Regions from separate parts of the Kitasatospora sp. NPDC094028 genome, predicted to be linked through region 3. Evidence: riboswitches for the same ligand, from Rfam matches in the RefSeq annotation. Region 3 holds a riboswitch; each other region holds the start of a gene.

Region 1 (6,621 bases), on a different contig from region 3:
CCCGGTGCACCGCACCACGCTGCCGAGCGGGGTGGAGGCCTGGTTGGTGACGCGGTACGCGGACGCCCGGCAGGCGCTGGCGGACGGACGGCTGTCGAAGAACCCGGCGCACCATAGCGAGCAGGCGCACCGCACCGGCCGGGTCGGCATTCCGGGGGAGCGGCAGGCGGACCTGATGACGCACCTGCTGAACATCGACCCGCCGGACCACACCCGGCTGCGCCGCCTGGTGTCGAAGGCGTTCACCCCGCGCCGGGTGGCCGAGTTCGAGCCGCGGGTGCAACAGCTCACCGACCGACTGATCGACGGCTTCGCGCAGCGCGGTTCGGCGGACCTGATCCACGAGTTCGCCTTCCCGCTCCCCATCTACGCGATCTGCGACCTGCTGGGCGTGCCGGCCGAGGACCAGGACGACTTCCGGGACTGGGCCGGGATGATGATTCGACACGGCGGCGGCCAACGCGGCGGCGTGGGGCGGGCGGTGAAGCGGATGCGGGCGTACCTGCTGGAGCTGATCCACCGCAAGCGGGCGGACCTCGGGGACGACCTGATCTCCGGCCTGATCCGGGCGAGCGACCACGGCGAGCACCTGACCGAGAACGAGGCCGCGGCGATGGCCTTCATCCTGCTGTTCGCCGGTTTCGAGACGACCGTGAACCTGATCGGCAACGGCACGTACGCGCTGCTGCGCAACCCGGAGCAGCGCCGGCTGCTGCAGGAGTCGGTGGCCCGCGGCGAGAGCGGGTTGCTGGAGACGGGGATCGAGGAACTCCTGCGCTACGACGGGCCGGTGGAGCTGGCGACCTGGCGGTTCGCGACGGAGCCGCTGTCGATCGGCGGGGTGGACATCCCGGTGGGCGATCCGGTGCTGGTGGTGCTGGCGGCGGCGGACCGCGATCCGGCCCGGTTCGCCGACGAGAACACCCTGGACCTGGCCCGGGCGGACAATCCGCACCTGGGCTTCGGGCACGGCATCCACTACTGCATCGGCGCCCCGCTGGCCCGGTTGGAGGGGCGGGCCGCGCTGGCCACGCTGCTCTCCCGGCTGCCGGATCTGCGGTTGGCCGAACGGCCGGAGGAACTGCGGTGGCGGGGTGGCCTGATCATGCGGGGTCTGCGTGAACTTCCGGTCGAGTTCACCCCTGAGATCCGGTCACCTCATGCGCGTTTTGAGACCGCACCACGCTGACGCGCCGTCGCCGGTACGCCGTTGGCGCCGGTGTGAACACGCATCAATCCGGACAAAGCGACGCCGTTGGTAGGCGATTGATCACATGCCGTGATTTCTGTGTGATATCGGTGATATGAGCTTGTGATCGACCTGATGATCTGTCTAGTCTCCCTGGAGTTCGCAGCTGCGGACCTCGTGCGCGGAACGCCGAATCCTGCCCGCCGCGCCACGGGAAACCGACCAGACCCTGGGCAGGGGCGGGGGAACCAGGTTTGTTGCCGTTCCTCCACGGCTTGGGGTGAAGCCGCCCGAGCGGGATCGTCTCCGCGCACGGCGGCCGGGCCACCTCCCGGTCCGAACCCGACAGCTCACCTCGCAGGCGTGCGGAGAGGGACCCTTCATGCTGCTCGTTGGATCTGGCCGTCACCGCCGCCGCACCCAGGCCGAGAAGGTCATCGCCGTCGCCGGTGTGGCCGGTGTCGGGCTCGCGCTGCCGCTCCTCACCGCCGGCGGCGCCGTCGCCGCCCCGGCCTCCAGCTGGGACTCCGTCGCCCAGTGCGAGAGCGGCGGCGACTGGAGCATCAACACCGGCAACGGCTTCTACGGCGGACTGCAGTTCACCTCCAGCACCTGGAAGGCGTACGGCGGCACCGCCTACGCGCCGCAGGCCAACCAGGCCAGCCGGGCGCAGCAGATCACCGTCGCCGAGAAGGTGCTGGCCTCGCAGGGGCCGGGCGCCTGGCCGGTCTGCTCCCAGAAGGCCGGGCTGAGCAAGGGCGGCGCGGCCGCGTCCGTCGACGACTCCTCGGACACCCAGGCCCAGTCGGCCCCGAAGACGCAGGCTCCGAAGGCGCAGGCCCCGAAGGCGCCCAAGCCCGCCGCGAAGCCGGCCCAGCCGTCCGCGCCGAAGCACGCCGCGCCGAAGCAGGCCGAGAAGCCGGTCGACCAGTCGGCCCAGCAGTACGTCCCGAAGCACGCCGCCCCGCGCGCCGACCAGGCCCCGTCCGCGCCGACCGGCCACGACTACACCGTCCGGGCCGGTGACACGCTGTCGAACATCGCCGCCGCCCAGGGCGTGTCCGGCGGCTGGCAGGCGCTGTACCAGCACAACCAGTCGACGGTCGGCGGCGACCCGAACCTGATCATGCCCGGTCAGGTGCTGCACCTCGGCTGACCGGCCGTACCGGAAGGGGGCCGGCCGCACCGGCCCCCTTCGTCCGCAATCGCCCCGATCCGGGCGGACGGGCCGGGTCGCGCAGGTGAACTACCGGTGGGTAGTGGGGCCACACGCTGAGACGGAACCGAGGCCGACGTGGCCCCGCCGGTCCGGGCGGTTAGGCTCTGGTCGTAACGACTCCGCAATCGTCCGGCCGACAGTCACCACCCCGTCAGCCGGACCCTGCTTCCGCAAGGAGATGCCTCGTGCCGTCCATCGATGTCGTCGTAGCCCGTGAGATCCTCGACTCGCGCGGCAACCCCACGGTCGAGGTCGAGGTCGGCCTCGACGACGGCAGCACCGGCCGTGCCGCCGTCCCCTCGGGTGCCTCCACCGGCGCCTTCGAGGCGCTGGAGCTGCGCGACGGTGACAAGAACCGCTACTTCGGCAAGGGCGTCGAGAAGGCCGTCCTGGCCGTCATCGAGCAGATCGGCCCGGAGCTCGTCGGCTACGACGCCACCGAGCAGCGCCTGATCGACCAGGCCATGCTCGACCTGGACGCCACCCCGGACAAGTCCTCGCTCGGCGCCAACGCCATCCTGGGCGTCTCGCTGGCCGTCGCGCACGCCGCCTCCGAGGCCAGCGACCTGCCGCTGTTCCGCTACCTGGGCGGCCCGAACGCGCACGTCCTGCCCGTTCCGATGATGAACATCCTCAACGGCGGTTCGCACGCGGACTCCAACGTCGACATCCAGGAGTTCATGATCGCCCCGATCGGCGCGGAGTCCTTCTCCGAGGCCGTCCGCTGGGGCGTCGAGGTCTACCACACCCTCAAGGGCGTGCTGAAGGAGCGCGGCCTGTCCACCGGCCTCGGCGACGAGGGCGGCTTCGCGCCGAACCTGGACAGCAACCGCGAGGCCCTGGACCTCATCGTGGAGGCCATCGAGAAGGCCGGCTACGTGCCCGGCCGCGACGTCGCGCTGGCCCTGGACGTCGCCTCCTCCGAGTTCTACGAGGACGGCGCCTACCAGTTCGAGGGCAAGGCCCTCTCCGCCGCCGAGCTCATCGAGTACTACGCCGAGCTGGTCGAGGCCTACCCGCTGGTCTCCATCGAGGACCCGCTGGACGAGTCGGACTGGGACGGCTGGAAGGCCATGACCGTCAAGCTGGGCGACAAGGTCCAGCTGGTCGGCGACGACCTGTTCGTCACCAACCCGGCCCGCCTGGCCCGTGGCATCGAGACCGGCACCGCCAACGCCCTGCTGGTGAAGGTGAACCAGATCGGCTCGCTCACCGAGACCCTGGACGCCGTCGAGCTGGCCCAGCGCAACGGCTACCGCTGCATGATGTCGCACCGCTCCGGCGAGACCGAGGACGTCACCATCGCCGACCTCGCCGTCGCCACCAACTGCGGCCAGATCAAGACCGGCGCCCCGGCCCGCTCCGAGCGCGTCGCCAAGTACAACCAGCTGCTGCGCATCGAGGAGATCCTCGACGACGCCGCCGAGTACGCCGGCCGCGGCGCGTTCCCGCGCTTCCGCCACGAGGGCTGACACCGCGAGGCCGAGCGCCTCGGCAGTGCACGCCTGACCGGTGCCCCGCCGTTCACCCCGTAGGGTGGACGGCGGGGCACCGTCGCGACCAGGAGGGGACACCGGAGATGGCTGGCTGGAGGATTCCGGGCTTGGCGGCCCGTCCTCGGTTCACGAGCCGGGCGACCGTCCTCGTCCTGGTGCTCTGCTCACTGGTGGCGATCCTCGCCTACCCGACGCGGCAGTTCATCTCGCAGCGCGCCGAGATCTCCGCCCAGCGGGCGAAGGCCGACCACGCGCGTCAGCAGGTCGAGCAGCTGCGCCGGGACAAGGCCCGCTGGCAGGACCCGGAGTACGTCAAGGCGCAGGCCCGCGCCCGGCTGCACTACGCGGTGCCGGGGGAGACCCCGTACATCGCGGTGGACCCGGCCGGGAAGCAGCCCGCGGCCCAGCCCTCCGCGACCGACACCGCCTCCCCCGGAGGCACGGCGGCCGGCCCGGTGAAGGCCGCCAAGCCCTGGTACGCCGGCATCTGGGACTCGGTGGACGCGGCCGACACCGCCGCGGCCGCCCCCGCCAACCCCCGTCCGACCCCATTGCCACCCGCTGGAGACACCTCCCCCCATGACCACTGAGAACCACCCCGCCGTCTCCGACGCCGACGTCGCGGCCATCGCCGCCCAGCTCGGCCGGGTGCCGCGCGGCCTGCGCGGTGTGGCGCACCGCTGTCCCTGCGGCAACCCGGACGTCGTGGAGACCGCCCCCCGGCTCCCGGACGGCACGCCGTTCCCCACGCTCTACTACCTGACCTGCCCCAAGGCCGCCTCGCTGATCGGCACCCTGGAGGCGGAGGGCGTGATGAAGGAGCAGTCCGCCCGGCTCGCCGAGGACCCTGAGCTGGCCGCCGCGTACCAGAAGGCGCACGAGGACTACATCGCCCGGCGCGACGCCATCGAGGTGCTGGAGGGCTTCCCGAGCGCCGGCGGCATGCCGGACCGGGTGAAGTGCCTGCACGTCCTGGTGGGCCACTCGCTGGCTGCCGGGGAGGGCGTCAACCCGCTCGGCGACGAGGCGATCGGCATGCTGGAGGACTGGTGGGCCAAGGGCCCCTGCGTCTCCCCGGCCGAGGTCGAGGCCGCCGGCGAGCGGGTCGCCCGCAACCGCGCCAAGGAGCAGGACCACGAGGCCGTGATCGCGGCCAAGCAGCAGAAGACCGCCGAGCGGGCCGCCAAGAAGCTCGCCGCCGAGGCCGACGCACCGGAAGCCGGCACGGAGCAGGAGTCCGAGTGACCATGACCCGCGTGGCCGCGATCGACTGCGGCACCAACTCGATCCGCCTGCTGGTCGCCGACCTCGACCCGGAGACCGGGGAGATCACCGACCTCGACCGCCGGATGATCATCAACCGGCTGGGCCAGGACGTCGACCGGACCGGTCGGCTGCACCCGGACGCGCTCGCCCGCACCTTCGCGGCGTGCCGCGAGTACCGGGAGGTCATCGCGGGCTTCGGCGTCGGCCCGGAGCGCACCCGCTTCGTCGCCACCAGCGCCTCGCGGGACGCCGAGAACAGCGCCGAGTACGTCACCGGCGTGCGCGACATCCTGGGTGTCGAGCCCGAGGTGGTGAGCGGCGAGGAGGAGGCGCACCTGTCGTTCACCGGCGCCACCAAGGAGCTGTCGGCCGGTCAGTTCCCGGCGCCCTACCTGGTGTTCGACCTGGGCGGCGGCTCGACCGAGTTCGTCCTCGGCGGGGACGACGTGCAGGCGGCGCGGTCGGTGGACATCGGCTGCGTGCGGCTCACCGAGCGGCACTTCGGCGGCGCCGAGCTGCCCTCCGAGGCGCAGGTCGCCGAGGCCCGGGCGCACGTGCGGGCCGAGCTGGACAAGGCCGAGGAGGTCGTCCCGCTGAAGGGCGCGGCCACCCTGGTGGGCCTGGCCGGGACGGTCACCACGGTGTCCGCGATCGCCCAGGACCTGCCCGAGTACGACTCGGCGCGGATCCACCACTCCCGGATCAGCCGGGAGCGGGTCGCCGAGATCGCCGCCGAGTTGCTGGCCGCCACCCACGCCCAGCGCGCGGCCATCCCGTCGATGCACCCGGGCCGGGTGGACGTGATCGCCGCCGGCGCGCTGGAGCTGCTGGAGATCATGGACCGGACGGGCGCCGCCGAGGTGGTCGTCAGCGAGCACGACATCCTCGACGGGGTCGCCTGGAGTATCGCCTCCTGACCCCCTGCACGGCTTACCGGACCGGCCCCGACGCCCCTTCCGGGGGGTCGGGGCCGGGGCGCGCCCGGGCCCGTGGCGGAATGTTCGTGAATTTCTTCACATGGCGATCCAGTCATTCGTCGCACCCGCTCGCCCGCTACGTCCGAAATGTGGGACCGAAGGTTCCCCGGCGGCGGGAACCGTGGGATCGCAGGCCGGGGCTCGCCTGAGGTTTGAAAATCGAAATCGCGAGCGGGAACCCGGGTGCTGTACGGATCGTTGCTGCTCAGCAGGGTGGTGCTCCGGCGCGTGTTCACACACCCTCGCGCGGGGCCGTGAGCACGGACCCCGGGGCCGGTTTTGCGGCCGCGCAGTGTAGCACGGGGTGTCCAGCAACTTGTGACCGGGCTCACGAAGGCTGCTCCGGACGGTGCTGGATACTTTCGGATATGAGCACCACGGAGCGTCCTCGCATCCTCATTGTCGGCGGTGGTTACGTCGGCCTGTATGCCGCGATGCGCATCCTCAAGAAGATGCGCTACGGCGAAGCGACCG
Region 2 (6,621 bases), on a different contig from region 3:
GTCACCGCGGTCGCGCTGGCCGGGCTGCTGGCGCTGGTGCGCCGCCCGGCGGTCGGCGGGCTGCTGCTGGGCCTGGGCGGCATCGTCAAGCTCTGGCCGCTGATCGGCCTGATCGGCACGCCGTCCGGCCGCCGCACCCGCCGCTCCTGGACGCTGGCGGCGGCCACCGCCGTCTCGGTGGGCTTCCTGCTGGCGGCCGGCATGAACGGCGCCTTCGGCTTCCTGGCGTTCCAGAAGGACCGCGGCATCGAGGTCGAGTCGGTCGGCGCGCTGCCGCTGCACATCGCCCGGATCGCCGGCGGCTGGGACGGCCGGGTGACCATGAACTACGGCTCCCCCGAGATGCTCGGGCCGTGGGTCAGCGTGATCAGCAAGGTGATGCTGGCCGGCACCGTGCTGGGCTTCGGCTGGCTGCTGCTCTGGCGCTTCACCGCCAAGCGCCGCAACGCGGCCACCATGTACGACGCGGCGCTGTGCGCGCTGCTGATCTTCGTCGTGACCAGCCGGGTGATCAGCCCGCAGTACCTGGTGTGGCTGGTCGGCGTGGCGGCGGTCTGCCTGACGGTGCGCGGCAGCAGCCAGCGGCCGGTGGCGCTGCTGATCCTGCTGGCCTGCCCGCTGACCCTGCTCGAATTCCCGACCATGTTCACCCAGGTGCTGGCCAGCGACCCGCTGGCGATCGCCCTGCTCGGCTCCCGCAACCTGCTGCTGCTGGCCGCCGCGATCCTCTCCGGCGTCCGGCTGTGGCGGGCCACCCGCGGCCCGGCGCAGCTGCCGGCCACGGTGGTGCTGGCCCCGCCCGAGCCGGTGCCGGCCGGCTACCCGGTGCGCCCGGGGATCGCGTACGAGCAGGACCTGCTCGACGGCATCGACCACCCGGGCACCGCTCCGGCGAAGCGGCGCTGACGGCCTGGGCGCTGATGGTCTGGGCGCTGACGGTCCGGGCGTTCAACGCCCCAGCGCCGCCACCTCGTCCAGCCAGAGCCGGGTGAACTCGGCCAGCCCGATGCCCAGTTCGGCGCGCAGCAGCCGGTCGGTACGGCGCTCGCGGTCCTCGCCGGCGCCGTCGTCCGCGCCGACCGCCCGGTAGAAGGCGACCAGCCGCTGCGGCCCGTACCGGCGGCCGATCAGCTCGCAGGCGAGCCAGGACTGCTCGTACGCCTGGGCGATGCCCTCGGCGCCAGCCGCGAAGTCCCGGTCGGCGGGCAGCGCGGCGGGCAGCTTCCCGGCGGCGACGTCCCGGGCCAGTTCGGGGGCGATCTGCTGCGGGGTGCGGCCGGAGTCCCGGTAGGCCGTCCAGTCGGCGACGCCCTCGGAGAGCCACAGCGGCGTCCAGGCGCGGGTGTCGGCCCTGGTCGCGACGTGGGTGGTCTCGTGGGTGAGGACGACCTGCCGGCCGAAGTCGCTGAGCTTGCGGTACGCCTCCGGGTTGACCAGCACCCGGTCCGCCGGGGTGTGCCAGGGCGCGCCGGGGGCGGCCACGGTGACCGCCGCCATGCCCGTCCAGCCGGCCGGGTCGGCCTCCAGCAGCCGGGCGAACTGCGCTTCGGTGGCGGGCAGTTCGAGCAGCAGCCGGCCCGGCCAGGCCGCGCCCCAGAGCTCGCCGACGGCCGGCACCGCGCGGTCCCCCAGCGCGGCCAGGGCGGCGAGGGTCGGCCCGTCCGCGAGGCCCAGCACCAGGCAGTGCGCGCCGGCCGCGGCCGAGGCGGCGCCGAGGTCCCACAGTGCCGGGGGCCCGCTCGTGCTCTCCTCGTGCTCGACCTGCCAGTCGTCCCCCGCCCGGACCAGCTCGATCCGGCGCGGGTACACCACGGGGTACTCGTCGTAGCCGGTGACCCGGACGGCCAGGTCGGCGGCGGCGGTCAGCCGGTCCGCGCCGGGCGCCGCCGGGGGCAGCACCAGGTTGCGGTAGGCCGCACCGGTCAGCGGCACCCCGGCCAGGCCGGGCAGGGCCGCCGCGCGCGCCGCCAGCAGCGCCGTCACCCGGGCCCGCAGGTCGGCCGCGGGCCGGGCGGGCGGGGCCGGGGCGGCCGGGGGCAGGGACAGCTGGGCCAGCCCGCCGGCCGCGAGCAGCAGCGCGCCGCGCCGGGACAGCGTGCGGTGGGTCCGGGCTCCGGCTATCGGGAGGCGGCCGCCCGGGTCGGAGGTCGCCGCTCTCAGAGCCGGACCACCCCCGAGACCGGCATGGCGTTGACGCTCTCGTAGCGGACCTTGGCGCCCGGGTAGGGGGCGTGCACGATCACCCCGCCGCCGGCGTACATGCCGACGTGGTGCATGTCCCGGTAGAAGATCACCAGGTCTCCCGGCCGCGCTTCGGAGAGGCTGATCCGCTGCCCGGCGGACGCCTGGGCCTGCGAAGTGCGCGGCAGGGTCACTCCGGCCTGCCGCCAGCTGTAGTACATCAGACCGGAGCAGTCGAACGCACGGGGCCCGGTGGAGCCGTACACGTACGGCGAGCCGATCATCCGCACCGCGGCGGCCAGCGCGGCGGCCCCGCGCTCGGAGGCGGGCGGGGCGGTGCCGAGGTCCAGCCGGTCGGTGCCGCGGGTGGCGCGCTGCTCGGCGTCCCGGGCGTCCTGGGCGGTCATCCTGGCCCGTTCGGCCGCACCCAGGCTGTTGAGCAGCTTCTGCGCCTTGGCGAGCCGTTGCTGGATCTGCTGCTTGCTGTCGGCCAGGGTGCGCCGGGACTCCTCCAGCGCGGCCAGCTTGCCGCCGGCCTCGGTGCGGCGCTGGTCGAGCCCGCGCTGACGGGTGACCAGCTCGTGCAGGGTCTCCTGCTGGCGGGTGGCGGCCTGGCCGAGCGTGCGGGCCCGGGAGAGGTAGCCCTCCGGGTCGCTGGAGAGCATCAGCTGGGCGGTCTGCGCCAGGCCGCCGCCGCGGTACTCGGCGCCGGCCACGGTGGCGAGGTCGCCGCGCAGCTGGTTGAGCTGGTCCTGGGCGGTGGCGATCTCGCTCTGCAGGATCGTGGTCTCGCCCTGGAGCCGCCGCTGGGCGTCCTGCGCCGCGTTGTACTTCTCGGACGCCTGCTCGGCCTCGTCGTACAGCCGCTCCACCTGCACCTTGACGTCCTTGCGGTCGGGCGCGTCCGGGCCGCCGGGGGCGGCCTGCGCGGAGCCGGCGGTCGCCACCCCGAGGGCGGTGGTGGCGGCCGCGGTCAGCACCAGCGCGCGGGCGAGCAGTTGGGAACGGCGATGCACGGGCATGGCGGCGGCGGCTCCAATCCTGCGGCGCGGCCCCGCCGCCGCACCGGAACGGGCGGCTCTGGAGCGGGGGTCCGGTGGCAGACGTTAGCGAGTCCGGGCAATCGAGTCCAAACCCCCACCGGTCCGAATATTCGCCCCCTAATCGGACATCAGGACGAGCCGCCGGCAAAGCCGCAGGCCCGGCCTCCCCTGGGGAAGACCGGGCCTGACGGAGGCTGCGCGGGATCAGACCCGCACGATGGAGGAGAGCGGCATGTTGGAGACCGCCTCGTAGCGCACCACGGCGCCCGGCTTCGGCGCGTGCAGCACCTGGCCGTTGCCGGCGTAGATGCCGACGTGGTGGGCGTCGCCGAAGAAGATCAGCAGGTCGCCCGGCTGGGCCTGGGACAGGTCGGAGCCGATCCGGGTGCCGGCGCCGGCCTGCTCCTGCGAGGTGCGCGGCAGCGAGACGCCGGCCTGGTTGAAGGCCCACTGCATCAGGCCGGAGCAGTCGAACGAGCCCGGGCCGGTGGCGCCGTAGACGTACGGGCTGCCGAGCTTGGAGGCGGCGTACTGGAGCGCCGCGGCACCGTGCGAGCTGCCGGGGGCGATCACGGGGGCCGGGGCGGAGAGGTCGCTGCGGCTGCTGTCGCGCGAGGCGCGGTCGGGGGTCGACTGCGCGGGCTTGGCGGCGTCCGCCTTGGCCTTGGCGTCGGCGGCGGCCTTCGCCTCGGCGGCGGCCAGCTGCTGGCGCTCCTGCTCGGTCAGCGTGTTGAGCAGGTCCTGGGCCGCCTTGAGCTTGCCCTGGACCTCCTCCTTGTCCGACTTGAGCTGCTTGGTGGTGGACTCCAGCTCGTTGAGCTTGCCCTGGGCCTCGTTGCGGTCCTGGTCGAGCTTGCGCTGCTGGTCCTGGAGTTCCTTCAGCTGGTTCTTCTGGGTGCCGCCGACCTGGTTCAGGGTGCCGGCCTGGCTGAGGAAGGTGTCCGGGCTGGAGTTGAACATCAGCTGGACGGTGGGCGATATGCCGCCGTTGCGGTACTGCTCGCCGGCGATCTCGGCGAGGCCGCCCTGCAGGTCGGTGACCTGGCCCTGCTGCCGCGCGATCTTGTCCTGCAGGCCGGAGACCTGCTTCTGCAGCTCCTGCTGCTTCTCCTGCGAGGCGTTGTACTTCTCGGTCGCCTGCTCGGCCTGCTCGTTGAGCTTGTCGACCTGCTCCTTGACCTGGTCCTTGGTCGGCTGCGGGTCGGCGTGCGCGCCCTGTGCGGACAGGGCGACGGCAGCGGCGGCGACGCCGGTCAGGATCGAGACGCGGGCGCGGCCGGCGGGCTTGGGACGACGATGGGACGCCACGAAGGCGGGCTCCTTCTTCCTACGTCCGCCTACCGGGTGAGCTGACGGGTTCGGGCCGGAAGCATGCCCTACGACGCCTCACGGCCGTTCCATCGGCCGACCTGGCGCCGATTCACCCCGGAGGAACGTGGTTCCCCGGCTCCGCTCCACAGCGCCCCCGACCACTGGGCTCCCCTGTCGGGCAGTCGCTTCGACCTGCCCCGCTGTCTCGCGAACTCGACGGAAACCACCGCCGCCACCCAGGCTGGGTGATCGACAGTGCGGTGGTTCGGGTCATGACCCTAGTAACTGGACCGTGATCCGTTCAAATCCTTGTCAGAAAAAAGACGTAAGAATGCCGAAGTTCTTCTGTGAAAATGACCGAAGGTGATCACGTCCACACGCATAGCTGATCGGATTTCACGAATCGGCCAGCCGGGCGGTCACAGCCGAACGCCACCCCCCGGAACGAGGGGTGGCGGGTGTCACAAGCGTTCGGAGCGGCCCTGCGGCCTGCCGGTCCGTCGGCCCCGCGGGCGTCAGACCCGGCGGATGGTGTTGATCGGCATCGCGTCGGCCTTCATCACCTTCACCACGTCACCGGTGTGCGGCGCGTGCACCACCATGCCGTTGCCGATGTACATCCCGACGTGGTGCCGGTCGCTGCCGTAGACCACCAGGTCGCCCGGCTGGGCCTGGTCCAGCGAGGGCACCCGGGTGCCGACGTTGCCCTGCTCCTGCGAGGTGCGCGGCAGCGAGACGCCGGCCTGGCCGTACGCCCAGACCATCAGGCCCGAGCAGTCGAAGGTGCTCGGCCCGGTGGAGCCCCACTGGTACGGCGAGCCCTGCTTGCTCATCGCCTTGGCCACCGCGACGCCCGCGTAGCCGCTCGCCTGCGGCAGCGGGCCGATGTCCGGGCGGTCGGAGCCGCGCGAGGCCCGGTCCACCTGAGCCTGCTGGGCCTTCAGCGCGGCACGGTCGGCGGCGCTGAGCGAGTTCATCAGGTCCTGCGCGGCCTTCAGCTTCTGGTTGACGTCCGCCTTGGCCTGGTTCAGGTCCTTGGTCGTGGAGTCGAGCGAGGCCAGCACCGCGGCCGCCTCGGTCTTCTGCTGGTCCAGCCGGCGCTGCTGGTCCAGCAGCCCCTTGAGCGCCTCGGCCTGACTGTTGCTGGCCTGCTGGACGCTGGACGCCTTCTGCAGGTAGCCGCTCGGGTCGGAGGAGAGCATCAGCTGGACGGACGGGTCGATGCCGCCGGTGCGGTACTGCTCTCCGGCCACCTCGGCCAGACCCGACTTCAGCTGGGTCATCTGGTCCTGGCTGCGCGCCACCTGGTCCTGCAGCTGGTCCGACTGCTTGCGCAGCTGGTCGGCCCGCTCCTTGGCGCCGTTGTACTTCTCGGCGGCCTGCTCCTGCTCGGTCTGGAGCTGGTCGATCTGCTCCTTGACCTGGTCCTTGCTGGGCTGGGGCGCGGCGTGCGCGCCCACCTGGGCCGAGAGGGCGACCGCGGTCGCAGCGGCAGCGGTGAGCACGGAGACCCGTGCGCGACTCGGCTGCTTCGGACGGCGGTGGGAGGCCAAGAGACCGGCTCCTTCTTCCATCGGACTCACCTGTACGAGTGAGAATCCGGAAAATAGGTTTGACGCCAGACCCTAGTGAAGATCTCTGCGTTTCGCCAACCCCCCAATGGCGTGAAACCGGCCTCCGACGCTGACTTCACCAGATCCGCACATGACCGCCATCCGGGCGCTGACCAGGCATCACGCCCTCCGGCCCGGGTCAGGGCCGGGCCAGCCGGTTCAGCAGCAGCACCGAGGCCACCGGGCGCGCGCCCGCCTTCCGCACGCCCTCCGCGACCTCCCGATCGGTGGACACCACCACGACCGGACGGCCCTGCGGCTCGGCCCGCACCAGACGGCGGATCAGCTCGTCGGCCGTCTCCCCGGTCCGGCTGAACCGCACCCGCACCCCGCGCGGCGGCGCCATGATCACCGGAACGTCCAGGTCCTGGCCGTCGAACACACAGGTGACCTCCGCCTGGGTGCGCTGCGCCAGCATCGCCAGCCCGCCCAGCAGCCGGATCCGCTGCTGCTCCAGCGGCAGCGTCGGATAG
Region 3 (6,621 bases):
ATCAACGGCCCGGTCGGTGCCCGCGGTTCGATCGGCCGGCGCGACGGCACCGGCACGACGACACCGGCACGACGGCACCGACCCCGGCACGACCCCGGCACGACCCCGGCACAGCGGACCGGCCGCAGACGAGGAGCCCAGCAGATGCCGAGCCAGGACACCCCCGCCCCGCCCCGGCCCGGCCCTCCCCCGGCCGCGGTGTGCCTGGGCGAGTCGATGGCCGTCCTGCTCCCGGACCGCCCGGGCCCGCTGGAGGCCGTGGAGAGCTTCCGGCTGTCCGTGGGCGGCGCGGAGTCCAACGTGGCCGGCGCACTGGCCGCGCTCGGCGTGCCGGCCGCCTGGGTCAGCCGGGTCGGCGACGACGGCTTCGGCCGCCGCCTGCTGGCCGAGCTGGCCGCCCGCGGCGTGGACGTCTCGGCCGTTTCGGTCGACCCGCACCGCCCCACCGGCCTGTACCTCAAGGAGGTCGGCGGCGCGACCGGCCACCGGCACGACCTCGGGCCCGGCCGCAGCCGGCCGCACTACCACCGGCGCGGCTCCGCGGCCGCCGCGCTCTCCCCGGCCCTGCTGGCCGACCCGGCCGCCGCCCGGCTGCTGGCCGGGGCCCGGCTGCTGCACCTGTCGGGCATCACCGCCGCGCTGTCCGACGACTGTCTGGCCCTGCTGCGCACCCTGCTCGCCGAGCGCCGGCCCGAGCGGCTGGTCAGCTTCGACCTCAACTGGCGCCCGGCGCTGTGGCGGGACCGCGACCCGGCGGTGCTGCCGCCGCTGCTGGACGCCGCCGATGTGCTGCTGCTCGGCGCCGACGAGGCCCTGGACGCCTTCGGTACCGGCGAGCCCGCCGCCCTGCGCCGCCGCTTCCCCTCCCCCGCGACCGTCGTGGTCAAGGACGCCGCCCGACAGGTCACCGCCCTGGAGCGGGACGGCACGGCGGTCACCGAGCCGGCCCTCACCGTCGACGTGGTCGAGGTGACCGGCGCGGGCGACGCCTTCGCGGCCGGCTACCTGGCCGGCACCGTCCGCGGCCTGGACCAGCGCGGACGGCTGCGGCTCGGCCACCTGAGCGCCGCCTGCGCGCTGACCGCCCACGGCGACCAGGCCGAGCTGCCGCCCGCCCCCGTCGTGGCCGCGCTGCTCGCCGCCTCCGCCGCGGACTGGGCCGCCACCCGGGTCACCGCGGGCGGCATCACCTCCCCCGCCCTGCCCGCCGACCGGGCCGCCCGCACCACCCGCCCGGCCGCGCCCGCCGACCCGGCGCCGGCCTCTCCCCGGGCCCGGGCACAATGAGCGGGATCCCCGACCCCCGGAGCCGAGCCCGATGAGCCAGACCGTCACCCGCGCCCTGCGCATCCTCGCCCAACTCGGCGAGGGCGAGCGCTCCCTCGACCAGCTCGCCGAGGTGCTCGGCGTCCACAAGACGACCGTGCTGCGCCTGCTCCAGAGCCTGGAGGAGGAACGGTTCGTCTACCGGGACGCCGCCTACCGCTACCACCTGGGCGCCGGCCTGTTCGCCCTCTCCGGCCTCGCCCTGGAGCAGCGTGGCATCCGCCGGATCGCCGCCCCGCACCTGGCCGAGCTGAACGCCGCCACCGGCCAGACCGTCCACCTGGCCGCGTACGAGGGCGGCGAGGTGGTCTACATCGACAAGTTCGACTCCCGCCACCCGGTCAGGATGTACTCCCGGATCGGCCTGCGCGCCGCCCTGCACAGCGCCGCCGTCTCCAAGGTGCTGCTGGCCGACCTGCCGCTGCCCGAGCGCCGCCGGGTGGTGGCCGGGATCGACTTCACCCCGCACACCCCGCGCACCCTCACCACCCCGGAGGCGCTGCTCGCCGAGCTGGAGCAGGTCGCCGCCCAGGGCTGGGCGCAGGACCACGCCGAGCACGAGGCGTTCATCAACTGCGTGGCCGCCCCGATCCGGGACGCCAGCGGACGGGTCGTCGCCGCGGCCTCCCTCTCGGTGCCGGACGTCGTCCTCCCGTACGAGCAGGTGCTGGAGCTGCTGCCCCAGCTGCTCGCCACCGCCCGCGCCGTGTCGGCCGACTGCGGGCGCCCCGACCGGACCTGACGCACCGTCACTTCACGAGCAGCCAAGGAGTCCCATGTCCGACAAGGTCGAGATCCGCACCGACGGCGCCCCCGCCCCGGCCTGGATGTTCTCCCAGGGCGTCCGCAAGGGCCCGATCCTCCAGGTCTCCGGGCAGGGCCCGCAGGACCCGGCCACCGGCGAGTACCTCCACCACGGCGACGTGAAGGCGCAGACCCGCCGCACCCTGGAGAACGTCAAGGCCATCGTCGAGGCCGGCGGCGCGACCATCGAGGACGTGGTGATGTTCCGTGTCTACCTCACCAAGCGCGCCGACTTCCCGCTGATGAACGAGGTGTACGCCGAGTTCATCGACGAGAACGTCAGGCCGGGCGGCGTGAAGCCCTGCCGGACCACCGTCTTCGTCGAACTCCCGCAGGAGCCGATGCTGGTGGAGATCGACGCGCAGGCCGTCGTCTCCTGAACCACCCACCCGCGAAGGGCCCCGACGCGCACGGCGTCCGGGCCCTTCGGCGCACCTCCGGGGCCTCCGCGCCCACTTGCCACACCCCCGGGCGAATATTAGGTTAGGCTCACCTAACTTACTGGAGGTCCGCCATGACCCTGCCCGCCGGCGACGCCGAGGCGCCCGAGCCCACCACCGCCGAACGGGCGCTCAGCCTGCTCGGCTCGACCTCCTCGCTCACCGTCCGCGCCCTCGGCGAGCAGCACGACCTGGACACCCCGGTCAGCGTGCACGGCTCCCGCCTGCGGCTGTCCGCCCCGCTCGACGCCCCGCTCACCTCGGCCGCCGCCCGCGCCGCCGACGGCCTCGCCGTCGTCCTCGACGTCACCGACGTCTCCCCGGTCGCCGTCCGGGACCGCGTCCGCGCCCGCCTCACCCTCGCCGGGCGACTGTACCTGGCCCACCTCGCCGACGACGGCCTCAGCGTCCACCTGCGCGTGGACGTCGCCCACGCCGTCCTCGCCACCCCGTACGGCACCGGCGCGCTCACCGCCGCCGACCTCGCCCTCGCCACCCCCGACCCGCTGGCCGGCCACGAGGCCGCGCTGCTCACCCACTTCGCCGACGAGCACCCCGACGCGCTCGCCGTCCTCACCCGCCTGCTCGACCCGGCCCTGCTCGCCCGCCGCCCCGAGGTCCGCCCGCTCGCCCTGGACCGCCACGGCCTGGTGCTGCGCCTGGACCACCCGGACGGCCACCACGACGTCCGCCTGGTCTTCCCCCGACCCGCCCGCGACACCGAGGACTTCGGCCACCGGGTGCACGAGCTGCTCACCGCCGCCGAGTACGGCCTGCCCGTACACCGCGGGTAGTCACCGCTCGACGGCGTCCTCCAGCACGACCCGCCCCAGCCGCGCGTACAGCTCCGGCCGCCGCCCCCGCACCCGAACTCCCCACCCCCCGAAGCGCGTTCAGCGGGTTCACGGCCTCTGCGACGATCCCGTCCGGCCCGCCGCCGGTGCCCAGCACGGCGACCGCGACCGCGCCCCCACTGCGGACGGCCATCCGGCCTCCTCCACCCGGACGTTCCCGCCCGCCGGACCGGCCGGGCGCTGACCACCCGACAGCATCGCGCGCCCCCGGACCGTCCGCCCGCCCCGGCCACCGTGCGGAACACCGGGGTTGACGCCACGTTCGACCTCCTCGAACGCGAAAGCGGCCGGCCCGGCTCCGCGAGGAAGGTCTCGCGAAGCCGGGCCGGCCTGGGCGTGTCCCGCGCCCATGTCCACCGGTGCGGCGGTCATCCGGTCGAGCGGTCACCCGACATGACCATCCCGGAGGGCCGATTCGCCCCGCACCGGCGGTGGTTCCTGAACCCCGGAAGGGTTACAGCGCGACGCCGTGCGCCCGCAGGTAGGCGACCGGGTCGATGTCCGAGCCGTACTCCGGACCGGTGCGGATCTCGAAGTGCAGGTGCGGGCCGGTCACGTTGCCGGTCGCACCGGACAGGCCGAGCTGCTGGCCGACGGTGACGGTCTGACCGATCGACACGCCGATCACCGAGAGGTGCGCGTACTGCGCGTAGTGGCCGTCGGCGAGCTTGATCTCGACCTCGTTGCCGTAGGCGCCGCCGTTGCCGGCCTTGACCACGACACCGTTGGCGACCGCGCGCAGCGGGGTGCCGGTGGAGGCGACGAAGTCCTGGCCGGTGTGGTGGCCGGAGGCCCACATCGAGCCGGCGACGCCGTAGGCCTCGCCCAGCACCGGGTTGGCCAGCGGCGCGACGAAGCCGGAGGTGGCGGCGACCGGAGCGGCGGTCACGGCCTGCGCCGGGGCGGCGGTCTGAACCTGGGTCTGCACCTTGGCGGCCGGCTTGGCGGCCTCGGTGGTGACCTGGAGCCGGTCCTGCGAGACCGAGGAGGCCTGCGGCTTGGCGGCCGGCGCGGCGGGCTTCTCGGCCGGAGCGGCCGGGGCGGCCGGCGCAGCGGGGGCGGCCGGCGCCGCGGCGTGGCCGGCGACGACGAGCTGCTGGCCCGGGAAGATCAGGTTCGGGTTGGCACCGACGACCGCGTGGTTGCGCTCGTACAGCGCCTGCCAGCCACCCTGGACGTGCTTGGCGTCGGCGATCTTCGACAGGGTGTCACCGCTGACGACCCGGTAGTTCTCGTCCGCGGCGGCAGCGGAAGCGGCGGCCGGGGCGGCCGGCCGGGCCACGGCCGCGGCGGCGGCGACGTGGTGCGCGGCGGGGGCGGTGTGGGCCTGGGCGCTCACCACGGTGACCAGCGGGAGGGCGAAGGAGACCCCGGTGACCGCGGTGGCGATGCCGATCCGGGCGGCGCGGGGCAGGGTGATACGACGAGCCTGAGCAGGCATGGAAGTGTCCTCTCCGACGCCTGCGAGGTGAGCTGTCGGGTTCGGGCTGGAGTTGCCCGGCCGCATGTGCGGCTTCACCCCAAGCCGGCCCTGGCCGTCCGCGCGTCGAGGCGCGGATCACTGGTCCGGCGACTTACCTGTGGGTCCCCCGCTCCTGCCGTACAGAGTTCAGTGCGAGCCACCGGGCAGCGGCAGGACTCGGCGTTCCACCCGGCGGATCCGTCCGGGCTGGCCGGGCGGTCGCTGAACTAAAACCCATCCGTTCGGGTGAAGCAATGTCGATCTCCCGAAGGACGGGCCCGCAGGGGGCCGCCGGTGACCCTCCGCACGAGCTGCCGTACCGTGCGTGCACAATCCATTCACCGGGCGCCACTGATCCACGACCCTGCGCCGAACTCGGCCACGCACCGCAGCCGCCCGGACACCCCGCGTCGCCGTCGACACACCGCCCGGTGACCCTTGTCACGCACGCCCCCGGGGGCCCAGGATCGGACCGTGGCCACCTCCGAGGCCGGCACCCTGCGCCTGGGCACCGCGCAGGGTCGCTGGGTACTACTGGCGACGGTGCTCGGCTCCAGCATGGCGATGCTCGACGGGACGGTCGTCAACGTCGCGCTGCCGCGCATCGGCGCCGATCTCGGCGCCTCGCTGGCGTCCCTGCAGTGGACGCTCAACTCCTACCTGCTCACCCTCGCCGGGCTGATCCTGCTCGGCGGCGCGCTCGGCGACCGGTACGGCCGGCGCCGGGTGTTCCTGCTCGGCGTGGTCTGGTTCGCCGCCGCCTCCGCGGCCTGCGCCGCCGCGCCGAACATCGAGGTGCTGATCGCCGCCCGCGCCGTCCAGGGCATCGGCGGCGCCCTGCTGACCCCCGGTTCGCTCGCCATGCTCCAGGCCGTCTTCCATCCGGACGACCGCTCGCCGGCGGTCGGCCTGTGGTCCGGCCTGGGCGGCGTGTCCGCCGCGGTCGGGCCGTTCCTCGGCGGCTGGCTGGTGGACGGCCCCGGCTGGCGCTGGATCTTCCTGCTGAACCTGCCGCTGGCCGCCGCCGTGATCGCGGTCACCTCCCGGTTCGTCCCGGAGAGCCGGGACGAGAGCGCGAGCGGCCGCTTCGACGTGACCGGCGCGCTGCTGGCCGCGCTCGCCCTCGGCGCGCTCACCTACGCGCTGACCGCCGCCGGCGAGGGCCTGTCCCCCACGGTCTGGATCTCCGGCGCGCTCGGCCTGCTGCTCGGGGCCGCCTTCCTGGTGGTCGAGCGCCGCACGCCGGACCCGATGCTGCCACTCGGCCTGTTCTCCGCCCGGCTGTTCACCGCCGTGAACCTGGTCACGCTGTGCGTCTACGCCGCGTTCAGCGGGGTGTTCTTCCTGCTGGTGGTGCAGCTGCAGATCGTGGCCGGGTTCTCGCCGCTGGTATCCGGCTTCGCGCTGGTGCCGATCACGGTGCTGATGCTCGCACTGTCCGCCCGCGCCGGGCGGCTCGGCAAGCGGATCGGCCCGCGGCTGCCGCTGACCATCGGCCCGCTGCTGTGCGCCGCCGGGGTGCTGCTGATGCTGCGCACCGGCCCGGGCTCCTCCTACTGGCTGGACGTGCTGCCCGCCGTCACGGTGATGGGCTGCGGGATGACGCTGCTGGTCGCGCCGCTGACCGCGACGGTGCTGGCGGCCGTCGAGGTCCGGCACGCGGGCATCGCCAGCGGCGTCAACAACGCCGCCGCCCGCGCGGCCGGCCTGCTCGCGGTCGCCGCCCTCCCGGCGC

The links. A riboswitch is a leader RNA that binds a small molecule or an ion and turns the genes downstream of it on or off. The one in region 3 is predicted to bind cyclic di-AMP.
Region 1: linked by a shared signal. The riboswitch ahead of ACPC54_RS41490 (transglycosylase family protein) and the one ahead of ACPC54_RS27605 (peptidoglycan DD-metalloendopeptidase family protein) in region 3 are both predicted to bind cyclic di-AMP.
Region 2: linked by a shared signal. The riboswitch ahead of ACPC54_RS01015 (C40 family peptidase) and the one ahead of ACPC54_RS27605 (peptidoglycan DD-metalloendopeptidase family protein) in region 3 are both predicted to bind cyclic di-AMP.

The regions. Positions count from the first base shown of each region.
Region 1 is NZ_JBMVFA010000069.1:2,018-8,638, forward strand. It holds gene ACPC54_RS41485 (cytochrome P450 family protein) at 1-1,189, shown strand, start outside; cyclic di-AMP (ydaO/yuaA leader) riboswitch at 1,400-1,567, shown strand; gene ACPC54_RS41490 (transglycosylase family protein) at 1,572-2,345, shown strand; gene eno (phosphopyruvate hydratase) at 2,594-3,880, shown strand; gene ACPC54_RS41500 (FtsB family cell division protein) at 4,012-4,494, shown strand; gene ACPC54_RS41505 (DUF501 domain-containing protein) at 4,466-5,149, shown strand; gene ACPC54_RS41510 (Ppx/GppA phosphatase family protein) at 5,152-6,087, shown strand; gene ACPC54_RS41515 (NAD(P)/FAD-dependent oxidoreductase) at 6,516-6,621, shown strand, end outside.
Region 2 is NZ_JBMVFA010000001.1:229,371-235,991, reverse strand. It holds gene ACPC54_RS01030 (glycosyltransferase 87 family protein) at 1-906, shown strand, start outside; gene ACPC54_RS01025 (hypothetical protein) at 949-1,983, opposite strand; gene ACPC54_RS01020 (C40 family peptidase) at 2,157-3,203, opposite strand; gene ACPC54_RS01015 (C40 family peptidase) at 3,429-4,532, opposite strand; cyclic di-AMP (ydaO/yuaA leader) riboswitch at 4,543-4,696, opposite strand; gene ACPC54_RS01010 (C40 family peptidase) at 5,051-6,088, opposite strand; gene ACPC54_RS01005 (NYN domain-containing protein) at 6,288-6,621, opposite strand, start outside.
Region 3 is NZ_JBMVFA010000022.1:36,084-42,704, reverse strand. It holds gene ACPC54_RS27625 (sugar kinase) at 145-1,287, shown strand; gene ACPC54_RS27620 (IclR family transcriptional regulator) at 1,319-2,068, shown strand; gene ACPC54_RS27615 (RidA family protein) at 2,103-2,510, shown strand; gene ACPC54_RS27610 (DUF2470 domain-containing protein) at 2,645-3,364, shown strand; gene ACPC54_RS27605 (peptidoglycan DD-metalloendopeptidase family protein) at 3,879-4,865, opposite strand; cyclic di-AMP (ydaO/yuaA leader) riboswitch at 4,868-5,049, opposite strand; gene ACPC54_RS27600 (MFS transporter) at 5,361-6,621, shown strand, end outside.